4 regions of the Ancylobacter sp. TS-1 genome follow, and region 1 is predicted to be linked to each of the others. Evidence: predicted binding sites of a transcription regulator. Region 1 holds the regulator's gene; each other region holds the start of a gene.
What was found. The regulator LexA, encoded in region 1, represses DNA repair genes until DNA is damaged. The targets are predictions, from matches to a motif close to TGTTCNNNNTGTGTTCNG.
Positions count from the first base shown of each region.

Region 1 (5,327 bases):
GTAGCAGGGATAGGCGCGGCCGGCGGCGATCATCTGCTCCACCGCCTCGCGGTGCCGCTCGGCGCGGGCGAACTGGTAGATGACGTCGCCTGACCAGTCGATGCCGAGCCAGTTCAGCCCGTCGATGATCGCGTCGATGGCTTCCGGGGTGGAGCGCTGGCGGTCGGTGTCCTCGATGCGCAGCAGCATCGTGCCGCCCTTGGCGCGGGCGTAGAGCCAGTTGAACAGCGCGGTGCGCGCCCCGCCAATGTGCAGGAAGCCGGTGGGCGAAGGGGCGAAGCGGGTGACGACGGTCTCGGACATGGCTCTTTCGTCTCGCGCCGGGGAATGTCAGCGGCGTCAAAGCGTGAAGGTTGCTGCGTGGCGGGCGCGGACGGTGCGTGTACCATAGGTGCGCGACACGGGAAAAGCGCAGGATCGCCCGAGACGCCGCCGGCCCGTCACAGGCGCGTGCGCCGGGCGTGTCCGCGACCTTCATCGGGAGTGCGCAAGGGGGCGTGCGGAAGGGGGCCGTGCGGGGATGCAGGCGCCGCCGGGAGAGGACATTCCGGGCAAGGACATGCCGCGCCGCCGGGGGGCGCGGGTGGCGGTGCTCGCGGCCGCGAGGCCCGCCCTCGGCGTCACCGGACGCTGGCCGGGACTGCCGTTCGCGGCGCTACTCGGCGGCCTTTCCGCCGCTCTGGCGCGCGAACTCGACGACCGGCGCGGCTTCCTGTTCCTGCCAGTCGCCTTCGCCTTGGGATCCGCGCTCTATTTCGCCGCGCCGCAGGAACCGCTGGCCTATGCCGGCTTCGTGCCGGCCGGCGTTTTCGCCGCGCTGGCCGCATGGCGGCGGGAGCGGCCCTTCGGCTTCCATCTCTTCGCGCTGCTTGCCGTCGTCGCGCTCGGCTTCGCGGTGGCCGGGCTGCAGGTACAGCGCATGGCGCATCCGGTGCTCGGCAGCACGCTCTACGCGGCCGAACTGACCGGTTTCGTCGAGGCGGCCGAGCAGCGCCCGCGCGGCAGCCGGATCACCCTTCTCGTCACCGGCTTCGCGCGCCCGCCGGCCGAGCCGCCGCAGCGCGTGCGGGTGACGCTGACGGGACGCGACCCTCCGGCTGTGGGTAGCCATGTGCGCCTGCGCGCCACGCTCGGCCCGCCGCCCGGGCCGGCCTATCCCGGCGGATTCGATTTCGGCCGGGCGATCTGGTTCGACGGCATCGGCGCCACCGGCTTCGCGCTGGGCCGGCCGGAGGCGGCGCCGGCGCCCGGCGCGCCGCCCTGGAGCCTCAGCCTCGCCACCTGGCTTGACGGCACCCGCCGCGCCATCGCCGCGCGGATCCGGGCGACGCTGCCGGGCGCGGATGGCGGGGTCGCGGTGGCGCTCGTCACCGGGTTGCGCGACGCGGTGGGCGAGCCGATCGAGGAGAGCATGCGGATCGCCGGCCTCTCGCACATCCTCTCGATTTCCGGTCTGCACATGGCGCTGGTGGCCAGCACGGTGTTCTTTCTCGCGCGCGCCCTGCTGGCGCTGGTGCCGGAACTCGCCCTGTCGCGGCCGATCAAGGCCTGGGCGGCGCTGCCGGCCGTGGCTTCGGCGAGCTTCTACCTGCTTCTGTCCGGCGCCGAGGTGCCGACCCAGCGCGCCTATGCGATGACGCTGCTGGTGCTCTCCGGCGTCGTTCTCGGGCGGCCGGCGCTCACCCTGCGCACGCTGGCGCTCGCGGCGCTGGCGGTGATGGCGCTGACGCCCTGGGCGGTGCTCGATCCGGGCGCGCAGATGTCGTTCGCGGCGACGCTGGCGCTGGTCGCCGCCTATGAGCGGTTCGGCCGCTTCATCGCCGCGCCGCCGGGCGTGAGCGCCCCGGTGCTCGCAGTGCCGGCGCGCTACCTCGCGGCGCTGGTGCTGGGCTCGCTGGCGGCGGGACTGGCGACGGCGCCGTTCGCGGCCTTCCACTTCCAGCGGCTGGCGCCGCTCAGCCTGCTGGCCAATCTGGCGGCGATGCCGGTGGTGTCGTTCATCGTCATGCCGATGGGCCTGGTCGGCGCCCTGCTGATGCCGTTCGGATGGGACGAGCCGATATGGCGGGTGATGGGCTGGGGCATCGGCGCAATGCTTGCCATCGCCGATGCCGTCGCCGCCCTGCCGGGGGCGGATCGCGGCGTGCGGGCGATGCCGGCCGTGAGCCTTGCCCTGTTCAGCCTCGCCCTGGTGGTGCTCTGCCTCGCGCGCTCGCGTCTGGTGCTGGTGGCGCCCGCCCTGGCCGGGCTCGCTTTGTGGGCGACCGCGAGTGCGCCGCGGCCCGACCTGCTGGTGGACGCGCAGGCGCGGACGGTGGCGGTGAGGGGCGCGGACGGTGCGCTGGCGGTGATGGGCGATCGCATGAGCGGGCTCGCCGGCCGCTTCGCGGTCGAGCAATGGCTCAACGCGGATGGCGACCGCGCGCGGGTCGGCGCGACGCAGGTCACGGCCGGCGCCGCCTGCGACATGGCCGGCTGCACGCTGCCGCTTCCCGAGGGCGGCCTTGCCGCGCTGTCGCGCCAGAGGGAGTCGCTGGAGGATGATTGCCGTCTCGCGCGCGTACTGGTGACGCCCTTCGCGCCGCCCGACGATTGCGCGGCGACCGTGGTGCGGGTCGATCCCGCCCGGCCTATCGGCGGAATCGCCGGCTATCGCAATCCTGAGGGCGGCTGGCGCCTGGTGGCGGCCCGCCCGGCGGCCGGCACGCGTCCCTGGGAGCCGAAGGCGCAGACGTTACCGCCATCAAGCGGACACACGTCAAAAGCCCCCGCATCAGCGGCACTGACATCAAAGCAACCGGCGTCAAAGGAGCCGATGCGCGACGTGGAAGACGATTCAACGCCCGCCGAAGCGCCGATGGAGGTTCAGTAGCGCCGGAACAGCCCGACCAGCTTGCCCTGAATGCGCACCCGGTCGGGACCGAAAATGCGGGTCTCATAGGCCGGGTTGGCCGCCTCCAGCGCCACCGAGGCGCCCTTGCGGCGCAGGCGCTTGAGGGTGGCTTCCTCGTCGTCGATCAGCGCCACCACGATCTCGCCGGTATTGGCCGAGTCGCATTTGCGGATGAGCGCGAGATCGCCGTCGAGAATGCCGGCCTCGACCATCGAATCCCCGCGCACTTCCAGCGCGAAATGCTCGCCGCCGGACAGCATCTCAGGGGGCATGCCGATGGTGTGGTCGCGCGACTGGATGGCGGAAATGGGCGTGCCGGCGGCGATCCGGCCCATGACCGGGATCGGCACCACGCGCCGCGTCTCGTCGTCCTCGTTCGCCGGGCGCACACGGCCGAGATTGCCCTCGATGACGTTGGGCGCGAAGGGACGGGGAGCGGGCTTGGACGGCTGCGCGTCTTCCGGCAGGCGGACCACATCGAGTGCCCTCGCGCGGTTGGGAAGGCGGCGGATGAAGCCGCGCTCCTCCAGCGCCGTGATCAGCCGGTGGATGCCCGACTTCGACCTGAGGTCGAGCGCATCCTTCATCTCCTCGAAGGAGGGCGGCACGCCGTCCTTCTGGAGGCGTTCATTGATGAAGAGAAGCAGCTCATGCTGTTTGCGGGTAAGCATCCGTAGGTCCCGTCTGACGGCTGATGCCGGACTGAAACAAATCGCGAACAAATATATCCGTTCCTATTGTGTTCCACAATGGGTAAAGGCATCGCTAAGGGCCGGAAAACGCGTGTGTTCTCAAGGCGAGGGCGCCGGCGGCGCGTGGCGGGGCCCGCGCGGGAGGTATCCAGAGGTCGTGCCGAGGGGACTTGCGGGCCCCGATTCGTCGTCCGGCCGGCTGCGGTCAGACGGTCTGCGCGTATTGCTCGTAGGCGTCGTGCACGATGGCGATATGGCTGCGCATCGCGTTCGCGGCGGCGTCGCGGTCGCCGCGCAGGATGGCCGTCGTCACCCGGTCGTGCTCGGTGTGCGAGAGAGCGAGGCGGCCCAGCGCCCGGAACTGGGCACGGCGGAAGGGCGAGAGCCGCCGGCGCGTGCCGACCGTCATCTCGATCAGATAGTCGTTGTGGCTGCCGGCATAGATCGAGGTGTGGAACTGCTCGTTCGCCTCGCGATAGGCGGTGAAGTCGCCCAGCCGCATCAGCTCGCCCATGTCGGCGTGCAGCCGTTCGAGCTGCCGGCGCTCCTGCGGCGTCATGGCGAGCGCGCTCAGCCCGGCGCACAGCGCCTCCAGCTCCGCCATCACGTCGAACATGTTCTGCAGCCGGTCGACGCTCGGCCGCGCGACCACGGCGCCGCGATGGGGGCGGGCATCGACGAGCCCGGAGGCGTTCAGCTCGCGCAGCGCCTCGCGCACCGGCGTGCGGGAGACCCCGAAACGCGCCGCCAGCGCCGTCTCGTCAAGCGCGGTGCCGGGCGGCAGCGTGCCGCGCGTGATCTCGTCGGCAAGCTGCATGCGCAGTTCCTCGGCGCGCGTCACGCGGCCCCGCCGGCCGACGCCGGCGGGCGGTTCGAGCGGGAAGCGGACAGGCAGCACCGACATGCGCGAACGACGAATCTGATGAGGCGGCGAGGGAGCGGGCCGCCATTCGCATCATTAGCCGGCGCGCCCAGCTTCACCAAGCACTTCATGCGGCCGATGCCGCTGGGTCATTTGTCGTCGATGAGGCTGACATGGGCGGCGACGACCTTCCAGCCGGCCGGCGTGCGCATCCAGGTCTGCATCTGCCGGCCGACCTTGCCGGGCGTCGAGCCGCGCCGGAACAGGGTCGAGGCGACGGCGAAGTCGCGGCCATAGGTGGTGATCTGCGTGCGGTCCAGCATGCGCTCCAGCCCGGCCGGCGAGCGGGCGGCGCGGAAGGCGCGGATCTCGCCTATGCCGTAGAGATTCTCGCCGCCGCCATAGCGGATGGTGGTGGGGTCGTCCCAGAACAGGTCGTCCAGCGCGGCGACATCGTTCGCCACCAGCGCGCGCTCATAGCGGTCGAACGCCGCGCGCACCTCATCCAGCACCTCGGCAATGTTGATGTCCATGCGCCCCGTCCCCTCGCCGGCTCTCTGCCCGAGCGCGAGCACACAGGCAGCCGGGCGCCCGGTCAATCCTCGAGAGGCAGAATCTCGCACAGTTCTCCCGCTTGCGCGGCCGGCGCGTGCGGCCGGCGCACCAGCAGAACGTCGGCGCGGGAGAGATTGCGCAGCATGGAACTGTCCTGAACCGGCAGCGGGCGCACCAGCGGCACGCCGCTCTCATACCCGACGATCTCGGCGCGCTGGAAATCCATGCGCTGCTCGTTGGCCTTCACCTCGACGGCGAGGCGGGCGGGCTGGAACTGGGGGCCGGGTGGCACGGCGAGGCCCTGTAGCGCCCGGAGCAGCGGCAC
Region 1 is NZ_CP045144.1:959,157-964,483, reverse strand. Features, by position in the region: gene gltX (glutamate--tRNA ligase) at 1-303, opposite strand, end outside; gene GBB76_RS04720 (ComEC/Rec2 family competence protein) at 521-2,872, shown strand; gene lexA (transcriptional repressor LexA) at 2,866-3,564, opposite strand; gene GBB76_RS04710 (GntR family transcriptional regulator) at 3,791-4,489, opposite strand; gene hpxZ (oxalurate catabolism protein HpxZ) at 4,597-4,980, opposite strand; gene glp (gephyrin-like molybdotransferase Glp) at 5,043-5,327, opposite strand, start outside.

Region 2 (5,327 bases), 1.8 Mb from region 1:
TCCGGCGAGATCGGCCAGCGTGCGCGCCACCCGGAGCACGCGGTGATAGCCGCGCGCCGAGAGCCGCATCAGCCGCGCCGCATCCGCCAGCAGCGCCGCCCCGGCGGCGTCGGGCGCGGCGATGTCCTCGAGGATCGGCCCGCCCGCCTCGGCATTGGTGTAGAGGTCCGGCCGGCCGAGCGCGAGGAAGCGCTCGCGCTGGAGCTGGCGGGCCTGCGCCACACGCGCGGCCACCATGGCGCTCGGCTCGGAAGGGCCGGGCCGCACCAGATCGACCGCCGCCACCGCCGGCACGTCGAGATGGAGGTCGACCCGGTCGAGGAACGGGCCGGAGAGCCGGGCCTGGTATTCGGCGGCGCAGCGCGGCCCGCGCCGGCAGCTGTGGCCGGGCTCGCCCGCCCGCCCGCAGCGGCACGGGTTCATCGCCGCCACCAGCTGGAAGCGGGCGGGATAGGAGATGCGGTGATTGGCACGGGCGATCACCGCTTCCCCGGTCTCCAGCGGCTGGCGCAGCGAATCCAGCACGGCGGGGGCGAATTCGGGAAGCTCGTCGAGGAACAGCACGCCATTATGGGCGAGCGAGACCTCGCCCGGGCGCGCCCGCATTCCTCCGCCCACCATCGCCGCCATGCTGGCGGAGTGGTGCGGCGCGCGGAACGGCCGGCGGCTGGTGAGGGCGCCGCCTTGCAGCGTGCCGGCCACCGAGGCGATCATCGAGACCTCCAGCAGTTCGGCCGGGGTCAGCGCGGGCAGGATGGAGGGCAGGCGCTGGGCCAGCATCGATTTGCCGGCGCCGGGCGGCCCGCTCAGCAGCAGGTTGTGCCGGCCGGCGGCGGCGATCTCCAGCGCCCGCTTGGCGGTCTCCTGGCCCTTCACGTCGGCAAGGTCCGGTAGGGCGCCGCCGCCGCTCTCCAGCTTCGGCTCGGGACGCCCGAGCGCCTGCCGGCCGGCGAAATGATTGACCAGCTGGATCAGCGAGAGCGGCGCCAGCACCGCCATGTCCGGGCTTGCCCAGGCGGCTTCCGGCCCGCAGGCGGCCGGGCAGATCAGCCCATGGCCGCGCGCATTGGCGCCGATGGCCGCCGGCAGCACCCCGGCCACCGGCGCGATGCGCCCATCGAGCGCCAGCTCGCCTACCACGGTGAAGCCCTCAAGCGCGTCGGCGGGCAGCGCCCCGATCGCCGCCATCAGCCCGAGCGCGATCGGCAAATCGTAATGACTGCCCTCCTTGGGCAGGTCGGCGGGGGCGAGGTTGACGGTGATCCGGCGCGCCGGCAGCGCGAGCCCGGAGGCGATCAGCGCGGCGCGCACGCGCTCCTTGGCCTCGGTGACCGCCTTGTCGGCGAGGCCGACCAGATTGAAGGCCGGCAGGCCCGGGCTCACCTGAACTTGAACGTCCACCGGGCGCGCTTCCACGCCTTCGAACGCGACCGTTGCCACGCGCTGGACCATGCCGCCCCCCGACGATCCGTTCCGCCGATAACGCTGCGCGTCGCGTCAGCCGGCGCGACGGCATCAGATTACGGCGTTGGCACGCGCCGTCAAGAACATTTAGGGAACATATGTCCCGTTCCTGCCGTAAGGGGAGGGTGGGCGCCCGCCCGAATCTGATGATAGAAAAATTCTATCAAGGCACGGAACACCGGAATTGATTTCGTTTGCGGCGCATACGATCCTTCTCTTTGGAAAAGTCTAAAAGAAGGTTCGGGAGAAATGCCGCATTACGAGCCCTGGAGCGAGGAGCGCGCCCGCGCGGTGATCGAGGAGTTCTCTCACCTCGAAGGCCCGCTGATGCCGATGCTCCACGCGGTGCAGGAGACCTTCGGCCATGTGCCGGATGCGGTCGTGCCGATGCTCGCCGATCTGCTGAACGTGTCGCGGGCGGAAGTCCACGGCGTGGTGACGTTCTATCACGATTTCCGCCACGAGCCCGCCGGCCGCCACGTGCTGAAGCTCTGCCGCGCCGAGGCCTGCCAGGCGGCGGGCGGCGACGCGCTTGCCGACCATGCCGAGCACAAGCTGGGCTGCAAGCTCGGCGAGACCACGGCGGACGGGCGCGTCACCGTCGAGCCGATCTATTGCCTCGGCCTGTGCGCCACCGCGCCTTCCGCCATGCTGGACGGGCGCATCGTCGCCCGCCTCACCGAGCGTCGCCTCGACGCGCTGATCGCGGAGGCCCAGTCGTGAGCACCATTCGCATCTACGTTCCCAAGGACGCCTGTGCCATTGCCTGCGGCGCCGACGAGGTGGTCGCCGCCATCGAGGCCGCCGCGCTCAGCCGCCGCCAGCCGGTCGAGATCGTGCGCAACGGCTCGCGCGGCATGCTCTGGCTGGAGCCCCTCGTCGAGGTGGTGACGGCGGAAGGCCGCATCGGCTACGGCCCGGTGTCGGAAGAGGACGTCGAGGGCCTGTTCGAGGCCGGCTTCCTCACCGGCGCCGCCCATGCGCTGCGCATCGGCAAGCCGGAAGAGCATCCCTTCATGGCGAAGCAGACGCGCCTCACCTTCGCGCGCTGCGGCATCGTCGATCCGGCCTCCCTTGCCGATTACCGCGCCCATGGCGGCTATCGCGGCCTCGAGCGGGCGCTGCAGCTCGGCCCCGAGGCGATCATCGAGGAAGTGAAGAAGTCGGGCCTGCGCGGGCGCGGCGGCGCCGGCTTCCCGACCGCCATCAAGTGGAAGACCGTGGCCGACGCCAAGGGCGACCGCAAATACATCGTTTGCAACGCCGACGAGGGCGATTCGGGCACCTTCGCCGACCGCATGATCATGGAAGGCGACCCCTTCGAGCTGATCGAGGGCATGACCATCGCCGGCATCGCAGTGGGCGCCACCAAGGGCTATGTCTACACCCGCTCGGAATATCCGCACGCCATCTGGGCGATGGAGAAGGCGATCGAGGTGGCCCGCGCGCACGGCATGCTGGGCATGAACATCTCCGGCTCGCCCTACAGCTTCGATCTCGAAGTGCGCATGGGCGCCGGCGCCTATGTGTGCGGCGAGGAGACGGCGCTGCTCGACAGCCTCGAGGGCAAGCGCGGCACGGTGCGCGCCAAGCCGCCGTTGCCGGCGCATAAGGGCCTGTTCCAGAAGCCGACCGTCATCAACAACGTGCTCTCGCTCACCGCCGTGCCGCATATCCTGGCCGATGGCGGCGAGTTCTACGCCAATTTCGGCATGGGCCGCTCGCGCGGCACGATGCCGATCCAGATCGCCGGCAATATCCGCTTCGGCGGCCTGTTCGAGACCGCCTTCGGCATCACGCTCGGCGAACTGGTGAACGACATCGGCGGCGGCACCTTCACCGGCAAGCCGGTCAAGGCGGCCCAGGTCGGCGGCCCGCTCGGCGCCTATGTGCCGACCTGGCAGTTCGACCTGCCCTTCGACTACGAGGCCTTCGCGGCCAAGGACGCGCTGATCGGCCATGGCGGTATCGTCGTGTTCGACGAAGACGCCAATCTGGCGAAGATGGCCCGTTTCGCGATGGAGTTCTGCTCGGTCGAGAGCTGCGGCAAGTGCACGCCGTGCCGCATCGGTTCGACGCGCGGCGTCGAGCTGATGGACCGCATCATTGCCGGCGAGCGCGTCGAGGCCAATCTGGCGACGCTCACCGATCTCTGCCAGACGATGAAGCTTGGATCGCTCTGCGCCCTTGGCGGGTTCACACCCTATCCGGTGCTGAGCGCGATGAACCATTTCCCCGAAGAGTTCGGTGCGCCGCCGCGCCGGCTCGAAGCCGCCGAATGAGGAGGACGCCACCCATGTCCCTCGTCCACGAGATCGACTACGGAACGCCGGCCCCCAGGACCGACAAGATGGTCACGCTGACCATCGACGGCATGGAGGTCACCGTGCCGGAAGGTACCTCCATCATGCGCGCGGCGATGGAGATGGGGACCCAGATCCCCAAGCTCTGCGCCACCGATACGCTGGAGGCCTTCGGCTCCTGCCGCCTCTGCCTGATCGAGATCGAGGGCCGCAACGGCACCCCGGCCTCGTGCACGACGCCGGTGGCGCCGGGCATCAAGGTGCATACCCAGACCCCGCGCCTGGCGCAGCTGCGCAAGGGCGTGATGGAGCTCTACATCTCCGATCACCCGCTGGACTGCCTGACCTGCGCCGCCAATGGCGACTGCGAGCTTCAGGACATGGCCGGCGCGGTCGGCCTGCGCGAAGTGCGCTACGGCATGGAAGGCGCGAACCATTTCGCTCCCTCCTCCGAGTTGCTCATGCCGAAGGACGAGTCCAACCCGTACTTCACCTATGACCCGGCCAAGTGCATCGTCTGCAATCGCTGCGTGCGCGCCTGCGAGGAAGTTCAGGGCACCTTCGCGCTGACCATTTCCGGCCGCGGCTTCGATTCGCGCGTCTCGCCCGGCCAGTCCGAGCCCTTCCTGACCTCCGAGTGCGTGTCCTGCGGCGCCTGCGTGCAGGCCTGCCCGACCGCCACCCTCTCCGAGAAGCGCCTCATCGACATCGGCACGCCCGAGCATTCGGTGGTGACGACCTGCGCCTATTGCGGCGTCGGCTGTACCTTCAAGGCGGAAATGCGCGGCCAGGAAGTGGTGCGCATGGTGCCGTGGAAGGACGGCAAGGCCAATCGCGGCCATAGCTGCGTCAAGGGCCGCTTCGCCTGGGGCTACGCCACCCATCAGGACCGCATCCTCAAGCCGATGATCCGCGCCAAGGTCACCGACCCGTGGCGGGAAGTGTCGTGGGAGGAGGCGATCTCCTACACGGCCACCGAGCTCAAGCGCATCCAGGACACCTATGGCCGCAAGTCCGTGGGCGGCATCACCTCCTCGCGCTGCACCAATGAGGAAGCCTATCTCGTCCAGAAGATCATCCGCGCCGGCTTCGGCACCAACAATGTCGACACCTGCGCGCGCGTCTGCCACTCGCCGACCGGCTATGGCCTGAATCAGGCCTTCGGCACCTCGGCGGGCACGCAGGACTTCGATTCGGTCGAGGATTCCGACGTCATCCTCGTCATCGGCGCCAACCCGACCGACGGCCACCCGGTGTTCGGCTCGCGCATGAAGAAGCGGCTGCGCCAGGGCGCCAAGCTGATCGTCGTCGATCCGCGCCGCATCGACCTCGTGCGCTCGCCGCACATCAAGGCCGATTTCCACCTGCCGCTGCAGCCGGGCACCAACGTCGCCATCGTCACCGCGCTGGCCCATGTCGTCGTCACCGAGGGTCTGGTGAACGAAGCCTATGTGCGCCAGTTCTGCGACTGGGACGAGTTCCAGGACTGGGCCGAGTTCGTCGCCGATCCGCGTCATTCGCCCGAGGAAGTCGAGAAGCTCTCCGGCGTGCCGGCCGAGA
Region 2 is NZ_CP045144.1:2,763,776-2,769,102, forward strand. Features, by position in the region: gene GBB76_RS13010 (YifB family Mg chelatase-like AAA ATPase) at 1-1,452, opposite strand, end outside; gene GBB76_RS13015 (formate dehydrogenase subunit gamma) at 1,714-2,187, shown strand; gene GBB76_RS13020 (NADH-quinone oxidoreductase subunit NuoF) at 2,184-3,746, shown strand; gene fdhF (formate dehydrogenase subunit alpha) at 3,761-5,327, shown strand, end outside.
Region 2: a site for LexA is predicted at 1,544-1,561, ahead of GBB76_RS13010 (YifB family Mg chelatase-like AAA ATPase). Genes of this name have one in related genera too.

Region 3 (5,327 bases), 1.8 Mb from region 1:
GCGGCGTGCTGCTGCTCTCCGGCGGCATGGATCCCATCGTGCCGGAGGAGAACGCCGCCCGGCTCGCCGGCCAGTTGCGCGCGGCGGGAGCCTCGCTCGACCACCGCACCCTGCCGGTCGGGCACGGGCTTTCGCAGGCCGACATCACGCTGGCACGCCAGTGGATTTCGGCGCCGCGCCGGGTCGCCGCCTGATCGGCGCGGAACCCTGCGCCACTTCCCGCATTGCCGCCACGGCGTGAGTACATAAGTATCGCCGTGGCGGCGGTGCGCCGGGGAGGGTTCCATGCGTTGGGAGGATTTTCGGCGGAGCAAGAACGTCGAGGATCGCCGGGGCCAGAGCGGCGGCTTCGGCGGCGGTCTGGGCGGCGGGCTCGGCGGCGGCTTCGGCCGAGGCGGTGGCATGCGCGGGCGCGGCGGGCTCGGCATCGGCGGACTGATCGTCATTGGCCTCATCGCCTGGGCGACCGGCATCAATCCGGCCGTGCTCATCGGCGGGGCCGAGATCCTGCTCGGGGACGGCGAGGGTAGCGGCTACAGCCAGCCCCAGGGCCAGCCGGCGCCCTCGCGCAGCATCAGCACCGAGGACAAGAAGCTCGGCGACTTCGCCGCCGTCGTGCTGGCCCAGACCGAGGATGTCTGGACGCCGATCTTCAAGGCCGAGGGTGCGACCTATAGCGAGCCGGGCCTCGTGCTGTTCTCCGGCGCCACGCGCTCGGCCTGTGGCGCGGCGGATTCGGCGGTCGGGCCGTTCTATTGCCCGCGCGACCAGAAGGTCTATCTCGACACCTCCTTCTTCAAGGAAATGAGCCAGCGCTTCCGTGCGCCGGGCGACTTCGCCGCCGCTTATGTGATCGCGCATGAGGTCGGCCACCATGTCGAGAACCAGATCGGCCTGCTGGCGAAGGTGCAGGCGGCGCAGCGCCAGGCTTCCCCGGCCGAGGCCAATGCGCTGTCGGTGCGCGTCGAACTGATGGCCGACTGCCTCGCCGGCGTCTGGGCGCATCACGCCAATGCGCAGTGGCGCATCCTTGAGGACGGCGATATCGAGGAGGCGATGAACGCCGCCTCCGCCATCGGCGACGACCGGCTGCAGAAGCAGACGCAGGGCTATGTCGTGCCGGACAGCTTCACCCACGGCACCTCGGCGCAGCGCATGAAGTGGTTCAAGCTGGGACTGGACGGCGGCTCCATGCAGCGCTGCAACACCTTCCAGGGCAATATCTGACAGGCGGCGGGCCGCGACCGCCGCCGAACGAGGCCGTGATGAGTACCCAGTCCAACCCGACGCCCTTCGTGCCGCTGGCGATCGCCGTGCTGACGATCTCCGACACCCGCACCCCGGCCGACGACCGCTCCGGCAACACGCTGGTGGAGCGGCTGGAGACGGCCGGCCACCGCCTTGCCGACCGCGCCATCGTGACCGACGATGTGGAGGCGATCCGCTCCCGCGTCGCCAATTGGATCGCCGACCCGGCGGTCGATGTGGTGATCACCACCGGCGGCACCGGCTTCACCGGCCGCGACGTGACACCGGAGGCGGTGGAGCCGCTGTTCGAGAAGCGCATGGACGGCTTCTCGACCGTGTTCCACATGGTCTCCTTCGGCAAGATCGGCACCTCGACCCTGCAGAGCCGCGCCACCGCCGGGGTCGCCAACGCGACCTATGTTTTCTGCCTGCCGGGCTCGCCCGGCGCCTGCCGCGACGGCTGGGACGAGATCCTCGTCCACCAGCTCGATATCCGCCACAAGCCCTGCAATTTCGTCGAGATATTGCCCCGGCTCGACGAGCATCTGAAGCGCGGCAAGCTGCGCGCGCCGGCGTAAGTCCGCTCGGGGCGGTTCAGCCCTCGGGCAGCAGCATCTGCGAGCGCAGCAGCACCAGCCGCCGCCGGCCGACGCGGGCGAAGAGCCGGCGCGCCGTGTGGGCGCCGTGGCTATGCCCGCCGAGCACGTCGTAGAAGCTGCGATGGATCAGCAGCCCCTGCTCGGGGCGCGGCCGCCCGGTCAGCGCGTGGCCGATGACGGCCGCGGCTTCCTTGAGGCGCGGCGACACGCCGAAACCGTCCAGCGCCAGCCGGAAGGTCGCCGCCCGCGAATCCGTCGCGCCGCTGCGCTCGGCCTGGTCGGTGAAGCTGCGCACCTCGCGCGTCCAGCCGTCCTGCAGCAGCCCCATCGGTTCGAGAAAGAGCAGCCAGGGCGCGCGCGCCGCCGCCGCGCCGGCGGCCAGCCGGGCGCCGGGATCGGCGGGGCCTTCCATATATTCGCAGCCCGCCGCGTCGGCGATCTCCGCCACCTCCGCCTGCCCGCCCGAATCGACGAGCACGACCTCGCGGACGATGCCGGCGGCAGCGCCGGGCACGAGCGAGGCCAGGGTCGGGATCAGCAGCTTGGAAGTCTCACCGGTGGGAATGACGACCGAGATCACGCGCCCAGGCACCCTCGAAATGTCGGCTGGAACCGGCCCGAAGGCCTGACGGAGAAAGCGTTTCCCTGCCTATCGCACCGATGTGCGCGCGTATAGCCCGGCTGTCGCAATTCAGCCAATGTTCTTGCTATGTTCTCATTGTCAGGGTAGAGATTCCGCCATGGAACGCCGCATCATCGAAACCGCTTCGGGGGCGCCGCGCGCGGCGCTTTCGGGATCCTCCGCTCCGGCGCCCCGCCATGTCGGGCGGCTGGCGCAGGAGCGCCGCGCGCAGCGGCAAAGGGAGACCGAGGCGGCTTCCCGCGACCTTTCCTCCCTGTCGGAGATGGACATTTCCGCGCCGCCGGCGCCGGGCGGCGTGGTCGACGGCGAGCGCCGGCGCGGGCGCGGCGCCCTCTCCAACGCGGCGGGCCGCTTCGAGCCGCATGCGCGCGAGGCGTTCGACGACGGCTGGCAGAGCCTCGACGACCTGCCGGCCTTCCGCACCAGCGTGACGGTGGAAAAGCCGCGCACCATCATCAACCGCAATGATTCGCCCGATGTCGGCTTCGACCGCTCGATCAATCCCTATCGCGGCTGCGAGCATGGCTGCGTCTACTGCTTCGCGCGGCCGACCCATGCCTATCAGGGCCTCTCCGCCGGGCTCGACTTCGAGACCAAGCTGTTCGCCAAGCCGGACGCGCCGGAACTGCTGGAGAAGGAACTCGCCCGGCCCGGCTACGAGCCGCGCACCATTGCGCTCGGCATCAACACCGACGGCTACCAGCCGATCGAGCGCGAATGGCGGCTGACCCGGCGCATCCTCGAAGTGCTGAGCGCCTTTGGCCATCCGGTCGGCATCGTCACCAAGTCGGCGCTGGTGCTGCGCGACCTCGACATCCTCGCGCCGATGGCCGAGCGCGGGCTGGTCAAGGTGGCGCTGTCCGTCACCTCGCTCGACCACAAGCTCGCCCGCCTCATGGAGCCGCGCGCGGCGACGCCGCAGCGCCGGCTCGACACCATCCGCCGGCTGAGCGAGGCGGGCGTGCCGACCGCCGTGCTGGTCGCCCCCGTCATCCCGGCCGTGACCGACGCGGAGATCGAGCGCATTCTCGATGCCGCCGCCGCCGCCGGGGCGTCGGAAGCCGGCTATGTCATGCTGCGCGTGCCGCTGGAGATCCGCGACCTGTTTCGCGAATGGCTGCTGGCGCATTTCCCGGACCGCTACCGCCATGTGCTCTCGCTCCTGAAGGAGATGCACGGGGGACGCGAATATGATTCGACCTTCGGCCAGCGCATGACCGGCTCGGGCCCCTATGCCTGGACCATGGCGCGGCGCTTCGAGATCGCGGTCGAACGGCTCGGTCTCAACAAGCGCCACACGCGGCTGACCACCCGCCATTTCCGCCGCCCGCCGCGAAAGGGCGAGCAATTGTCGCTGTTCGGGGAGGAGACATGAGCATCGCAGGCGTGGACGAACCGCCGGGCACGGCGGGCGAGGAAGAAGCCGATGCGGGCGTGCTGCGTCGCCGGGCGGCCGCCCGCGCGGTGCCGCCGCTCAGGCTGTCGCTGGTCACGCTCGGCGTTGCCGATCTTCCCCGGGCGATCGCCTTCTACGAGGCGCTGGGGCTGGAGCGGCGGGTGCGGCAGGCGGAGGGCGTGGCCTTCTTCGATGCCGGGGGAGCGGTGCTCTCGCTTTATCCGCGCCACGAGCTGGCCGCCGACGCCGGCGTTCTTCCCGGCCGGCCGGGGCAGTTCGGCGGGCTGGCGCTGGCCTGCAACCGCGCCAGCCGCGCCGAGGTCGACGCCACGCTCATCCGGGCCGTGGCGGCCGGCGGGCGGGCGCTGAGGCCGGCGCAGGCGACCTTCTGGGGCGGCTATTCCGGCTATGTCGCCGATCCCGACGGCCACGCCTGGGAAATCGCCCACAATCCCGGCTTCGGCCTCGACGCCGAGGGACGGATCGTGCTGCCGGCATAAGGGCGACGACGGGGGCGGCACGCGAGGTGGCAGACGTGGTGCGCAAGCGCGCCCGCCTGCCGGCACGTCCGGTCCCCGAATGAAAAAGGGCGGCCCTCGCGAGGCCGCCCTTGTGATCGTCGGGTGTGCGTCCGCTCAGTTGCCGAGCAGGGGCGCCAGTTCCTTGTCGAGATCGGCCACGCTCATGGCGCCCGACACCTTCTTGCCGTTGATGAAGAAGGTGGGGGTGGAATCGACGCCGAACCCGGCGCCGAGCTTGGTGGTCTCGTCGATCTGGCCGGCCAGCTTGGTGTCGTTGAGGCAGGCGTTGAACTGCTGCTCGGTCATGCCGCTCTGCTTGGCGATGGCAAGCAGCGCCTGCGCCGGGTTGTTGCCGAAGGCCCAGCTCTTCTGCGTCTCGAACAGCGTGTCGGTGAGCGGGTAGTACTTCCCCTCGCCGGCGCAGCGCGCCAGCATGAAGCCGGCCTTGGCCACGATGTCGAGCGGGAACTCGCGCAGGATGAAGCGCACCTTGCCGGTGTCGATGTATTTCTCCTTGAGCACCGGATAGGTGGTCTCGTGGAAATGCGCGCAGTGGCCGCAGGTCAGCGAGGCGTATTCGACGATCGTCACCGGCGCGTCGGCCTTGCCCAGCACCTGGTCGGGCAGCGGGCCCGGCGCCATCAGCTTTGCGGTGTCCACCGTCTGCGCCTCGGCCCGGCCGATCAGGCCGAGACCGCCGGCAAGGCCGCCGGGGGAGGCGAGGGCGACAAGCGCGCCGACAGTGAGCGCGGCGGTGCCGATACCTTCGAGGACGCGACGGCGGTCGATCATGGTAGCTCTCCAAGGGAAGGCCGGACGCCGCCGGACCCAGAACGTCGTAGCGCCTACAGCCAGCGCGCGAACATGGCAACGGGGGGGCCGCACGCGCTACGTCACCGCTGCGTGAAGCCGGGCTCGCC
Region 3 is NZ_CP045144.1:3,150,320-3,155,646, forward strand. Features, by position in the region: gene GBB76_RS14775 (alpha/beta hydrolase) at 1-194, shown strand, start outside; gene GBB76_RS14780 (neutral zinc metallopeptidase) at 286-1,227, shown strand; gene moaB (molybdenum cofactor biosynthesis protein B) at 1,266-1,826, shown strand; gene GBB76_RS14790 (glycosyl transferase) at 1,843-2,427, opposite strand; gene GBB76_RS14795 (PA0069 family radical SAM protein) at 2,753-3,865, shown strand; gene GBB76_RS14800 (VOC family protein) at 3,862-4,386, shown strand; gene GBB76_RS14805 (DsbA family protein) at 4,522-5,199, opposite strand; gene GBB76_RS14810 (DUF721 domain-containing protein) at 5,301-5,327, opposite strand, start outside.
Region 3: a site for LexA is predicted at 2,547-2,564, ahead of GBB76_RS14790 (glycosyl transferase). Genes of this name have one in related genera too.

Region 4 (5,327 bases), 170 kb from region 1:
CCGAGCGCAAGTTCGACGCCTCCGAGGTCGCCCAGCGCGAGAAGCTGCTGCGCACGCTGGCCGTCTTCCCGCTGGCGATTCCGCTGATGGCGGGACCGGGCGCGATCACCGCCATGCTGCTGCTGGCCGGCGAGGCACATGGCGATCCGGCGCGGCTGGCGCTGCTGTTCCTCATCACCGTGCTGGTGATCGGGAGCTGCCTCGGCGTCTTCCTGCTGGCGGAGCGCACCGACAAGCTGCTCGGCGTCACCGGCAACGTCATCCTGTCGCGCCTGCTTGGCATCGTGCTGGCGGCGCTGGCGGTGCAGTTCGTCATCGACGGGATCAGGGCGTCGTTTCTCGGCTGAGGGACCGCCGCTCATGCCGGCTCAGTTGCCGAACACGACCTGATGCAGGATCCGGCCGGGCCAGAGCGTGAACAGCCCGGCCAGCACCAGCCCGCCGTAGAACAGGCCGGTCATCCCCTTAGCATGGAGCCTCGCCTCGTGGCGATGGGCGCGCCACAGCGCCATGGGCAGCGCCCAGAGCACGAAGAGCGAGAGCAGGTGGATGGGGCCGAACGGGCCGATCCAGCGCATCCCGTGGATCCAGAAGGACGAGACCGCCACCGCCGCCATCAGCGCCGCCCAGATCCAGCCGAGGGAGCGATGCGGCAGCGTGCCCTTGGGCGCGGCGAACTGGACGGCCCCCAGGGCCAGAGCGGCGACGGCGACGAAGGTGTGGAGCCGGATGGCGGGCGAGGCGTCGAGCAGGGGTGCAAGGTTCATCCACGGCATCCTTCGCCGACCCGGCGCGGAGTGGCGACATACCCGGACTCTCCGGCGGGGCGCTCGCCGACAGACCCAAGGGCACGAAGCGCACCGCTCAAGAAGCCAGCGGTTCCACGCTCGAGGAAGCCTCTCCGCCGGCCAGTTCCCACGGCACGATCCGGTCCGAACCGTCGCCCGGCCCCGGCGCGCGCCCACCCGAGGCGTCGACGGCCGGACGGTTACCCGATCCTGCCGATCCCTGCCCGATCCCGGGGAGCCGTCGCACCTTGCACCGGCTGGGGCTCCCGAAGCCATCAGGCCGGCGGCGCGGCCGCCGCCGATGCCTGCGTCAGAACGGGATCTCGTCGTCGAGGTCCCCGCCCCCGAACTTGCCACCGCCACCACCACCGCTCGCGGGGGCAGGCTTGCGCTCGCCGCCCGAGGCGCGCGAGGCCGAGCCGCCGCCGAAGCTGCTGCCGGAGCCGGAGCCGAAATCGCTGCCCGCGCTGTAGTCGTCGCCGCCGCCACCGCCCTCGGAGCCGCCGCTGCGGCTGTCGAGAATGGTCAGCTCGCCCCGGAACGGGCGCAGCACGACCTCGGTGAAATAGCGCTCGCCGCCATTCTGGTCGGTAGCCTTGCGGGTCTCGATCTGGCCCTCGATGTAGACCTTGGTGCCCTTGCGCAGATACTGCTCGGCCACGCGCAGCAGGTTCTCGTTGAAGATCACCACGCTGTGCCACTCGGTGCGCTCCTTGCGCTCGCCGGTGGCCTTGTCGCGCCAGGTTTCCGAGGTGGCGATGCGCAGATTGCACACCCGCCCGCCATTCTGGAAGGTACGCACCTCGGGGTCGCGCCCGAGATTGCCGATCAGGATAACCTTGTTGACGCTGCCCGCCATATTGTCCTCCGATAAGGGACGCCCGCGGCGGCGCGCGCGCGTCGTTCAAGCCGCTATCTTAGCCCAGGCGCCGGCGCCATGCGCCCCCACCGGCCCGCCTGTCCACATTTAGGCGGGGGCGCCGGGTCATGCCATGCAAGATCGTTCTTGTTATGTTCCTAACATTATGGCTAGTTTGACGCAAGACGATGAGTCGCTCGTTGCAGTGGCGGAGACCAGCACTATGTTAACGCTGTGAATGCCGCAGGGAGTGTTCCCGTCATGAATGATCCGCGTAACCGCCGGCGCGCCCGCGCCACCGCCATTGCCCTGCGTGCCGAGGATGCGCGCCAGGCGCTGATCCGGCGCGCCCTGCTCGCCGTAACCGGCGGCATGATCGCGGCCGCCGCGCTCGCCGCCCTCGCGCTGAAGGGCGCCGGCATCTGAGTTTCGTCGGGACGGGCGGCCGCCCCCGCGATATGTTTCTGGCACAGCCCGTCAAGATGAGACCGGAATGAAGGACCGCGTGGACCCGCCGCGCCGCGATGCCCGTTCGATTACGATACGCGGCGCCCGCGAGCACAATCTCAAGAATGTCGATCTCGAAATCCCGCGCGACAGCCTCGTCGTGTTCACGGGCCTGTCGGGTTCGGGCAAGTCGTCGCTTGCCTTCGACACCATCTATGCCGAGGGCCAGCGGCGCTATGTCGAGAGCCTTTCGGCCTATGCGCGCCAGTTCCTGGAGATGATGCAGAAGCCGGACGTCGACCAGATCGACGGCCTGTCGCCGGCCATCTCCATCGAGCAGAAGACCACCTCGAAGAATCCGCGCTCGACGGTCGGCACCGTCACCGAGATCTACGACTATATGCGCCTGCTGTGGGCGCGCGTGGGCATCCCCTACTCGCCCGCCACCGGCCTGCCGATCGAGAGCCAGACGGTCAGCCAGATGGTCGACCGCGTGCTCGCCCTGCCGGAAAAGACCCGCCTCTATCTGCTCGCCCCCGTGGTGCGCGGGCGCAAGGGCGAGTACCGCAAGGAACTTGCCGAGTTTCAGAAGAAGGGCTTCCAGCGCGTCAAGGTGGACGGCGAGTTCCACGAGATCGCCGAGGCGCCCGCGCTCGACAAGAAGTTCAAGCACGACATCGACGTGGTGGTGGACCGCCTCGTCGTGCGGCCCGACATCGCCAGCCGGCTGGCGGATTCCTTCGAGACCGCGCTCGGCCTTGCCGACGGCATCGCGGTGATCGAGTTCGCCGACGAGAAGGACGAGGACGGCGAGGCGCGCCGCATCGTGTTCTCGGAGAAGTTCGCCTGTCCGGTCTCCGGCTTCACCATCGCCGAGATCGAACCGCGCCTGTTCTCCTTCAACAACCCGTTCGGCGCCTGCCCGACCTGCGACGGGCTCGGCCATGAGAGCAAGATCGACCCGAACCTCATCGTGCCGGACAAGTCCCGCACGCTGAAGCAGGGCGCCATCGCGCCCTGGGCGAAGTCGACCTCGCCCTATTACGGCCAGACGCTGGACGCCATCGCCCGCCATTACGGCGTCAAGCTCACCGTGCCGTGGGCCGACCTGCCGGAAAAGGTGCAGGACGTCATCCTCAACGGCTCCAAGGCGGAGACGATCCGCTTCGTCTATGACGACGGCATGCGCGCCTATGAGACGGTGAAGACCTTCGAAGGCATCGTCACCAATCTGGAGCGCCGCTGGCGCGAGACCGAGAGCGACTGGGCCCGCGAGGAGATCGGCAAGTATTTCTCCGCCGTTCCCTGCGCCGCCTGCCACGGCTATCGGCTCAAGCCCGAGGCGCTGGCGGTGAAGATCGCCGGCAGCCATATCGGGCTAGCCGCGCAGCTTTCCGTGCGCACGGCGCTGGACTGGTTCGCGCAGCTTCCCGCCCAGCTCACCGACAAGCAGAACGAGATCGCCGCGCGCATCCTCAAGGAGATCCGCGAGCGCCTCGCCTTCCTGCTCGATGTCGGGCTCGACTATCTCACGCTGGCGCGCTCCTCCGGCACGCTGTCGGGCGGTGAGAGTCAGCGCATCCGCCTCGCCTCGCAGATCGGTTCGGGGCTGACCGGCGTGCTCTACGTGCTGGACGAGCCCTCCATCGGCCTGCACCAGCGCGACAATGAGCGCCTGCTCGGGACGCTGCGGCGGCTGCGCGACCTCGGCAACACGGTGATCGTGGTCGAGCACGATGAGGACGCGATCCTCGCCGCCGACTATGTGGTGGATGTCGGCCCCGGCGCCGGCGTGCATGGCGGGCGCATCGTCGCCCAGGGCACCCCGCGCGAGATCCTCGCCAACCCGAACTCGCTCACCGGCAAGTACCTCACCGGCGAGCTGACCGTGCCGGTGCCCAAGCGCCGCAAGCCGGACCGCAAGCGCCTGCTGCGCGTCGTCAACGCGCGCGCCAACAACCTGAAGAACGTCACGGCGGAAATCCCGCTCGGCCTGTTCACCGCCGTCACCGGCGTCTCGGGCGGCGGCAAGTCGACCCTGCTGGTCGATACGCTGTACCGCGCCGTAGCGCGCCGGCTCAACGGCGCCTCCGATCCCCCGCTCGCCTATGACGGGCTGGAGGGGCTGGAGCACCTCGACAAGGTGATCGACATCGACCAGTCGCCGATCGGGCGCACGCCGCGCTCGAACCCGGCGACCTATACCGGCGCCTTCACGCCGATCCGCGAATGGTTCTCCGGCCTGCCGGAGGCCAAGGCGCGCGGCTACGGGCCGGGGCGCTTCTCGTTCAACGTCAAGGGCGGGCGCTGCGAGGCGTGCCAGGGCGACGGCGTCATCAAGATCGAGATGCACTTCCTGCCCGACGTCTACGTCACCTGCGACGTCTGCAAGGGCAAGCGCTACAACCGCGAGACGCTGGAAGTCGCCTTCAAGGGCAAGTCGATCGCCGACGTGCTCGACATGACGGTCGAGGAAGGCGCCGAGTTCTTCAAGGCGGTGCCGGCGGTGCGCGAGAAGCTGGAGACGCTCTCGCGTGTCGGGCTCGACTACATCAAGGTTGGCCAGCAGGCCAACACGCTGTCGGGCGGCGAGGCGCAGCGGGTGAAGCTCTCCAAGGAACTGTCGCGCCGGGCCACCGGGCGCACTCTCTACATCCTCGACGAGCCAACCACCGGCCTGCATTTCGCCGACGTCGCCAAGCTGCTCGAAGTCCTGCACGAACTGGTCGAGCAGGGCAATACGGTGGTGGTCATCGAGCATAATCTCGAAGTCATCAAGACCGCCGACTGGGTGATCGACCTCGGCCCCGAGGGCGGCGACGGCGGCGGCGAAATCGTCGCGGCCGGGCCGCCGGAGGTGATCGCCAAGAGCGAGCGCAGCCACACCGGCCGCTTCCTCGCCGAAGTGCTGGCGCGCCGCCCGCTCAAGCCGCGCAGCGCGGCCGAATAGGCAGGCGCGGTCGGCTCGACCCGTCCGGGGGAGGGTCGTCCCGGACGGTCCTCAGGACCGATCCGGGATCGTCGCCCGCAGGATAGGCGCCGCGTCAGGCGTCCTCGTGCAGCCGCACAAGGTTCACCGTCACCGCGATCAGCACCAGCGTCGCGCCGAACTGGTGCGCCAGCGCGATGTCGATCGGCACCTGGTGAACCAGCGTCCAGACGCCGAGAAAGGCCTGCGCCCACACCAGCCCGAGGATCAGCGTCGCCCGCCGGCGAACCGCCCCGCCGACGCG
Region 4 is NZ_CP045144.1:791,360-796,686, reverse strand. Features, by position in the region: gene GBB76_RS03840 (MarC family protein) at 1-347, shown strand, start outside; gene GBB76_RS03835 (DUF2306 domain-containing protein) at 369-767, opposite strand; gene ssb (single-stranded DNA-binding protein) at 1,099-1,647, opposite strand; gene GBB76_RS18715 (hypothetical protein) at 1,909-2,073, shown strand; gene uvrA (excinuclease ABC subunit UvrA) at 2,141-5,044, shown strand; gene GBB76_RS03820 (COX15/CtaA family protein) at 5,139-5,327, opposite strand, start outside.
Region 4: a site for LexA is predicted at 1,790-1,807, ahead of ssb (single-stranded DNA-binding protein). Genes of this name have one in related genera too.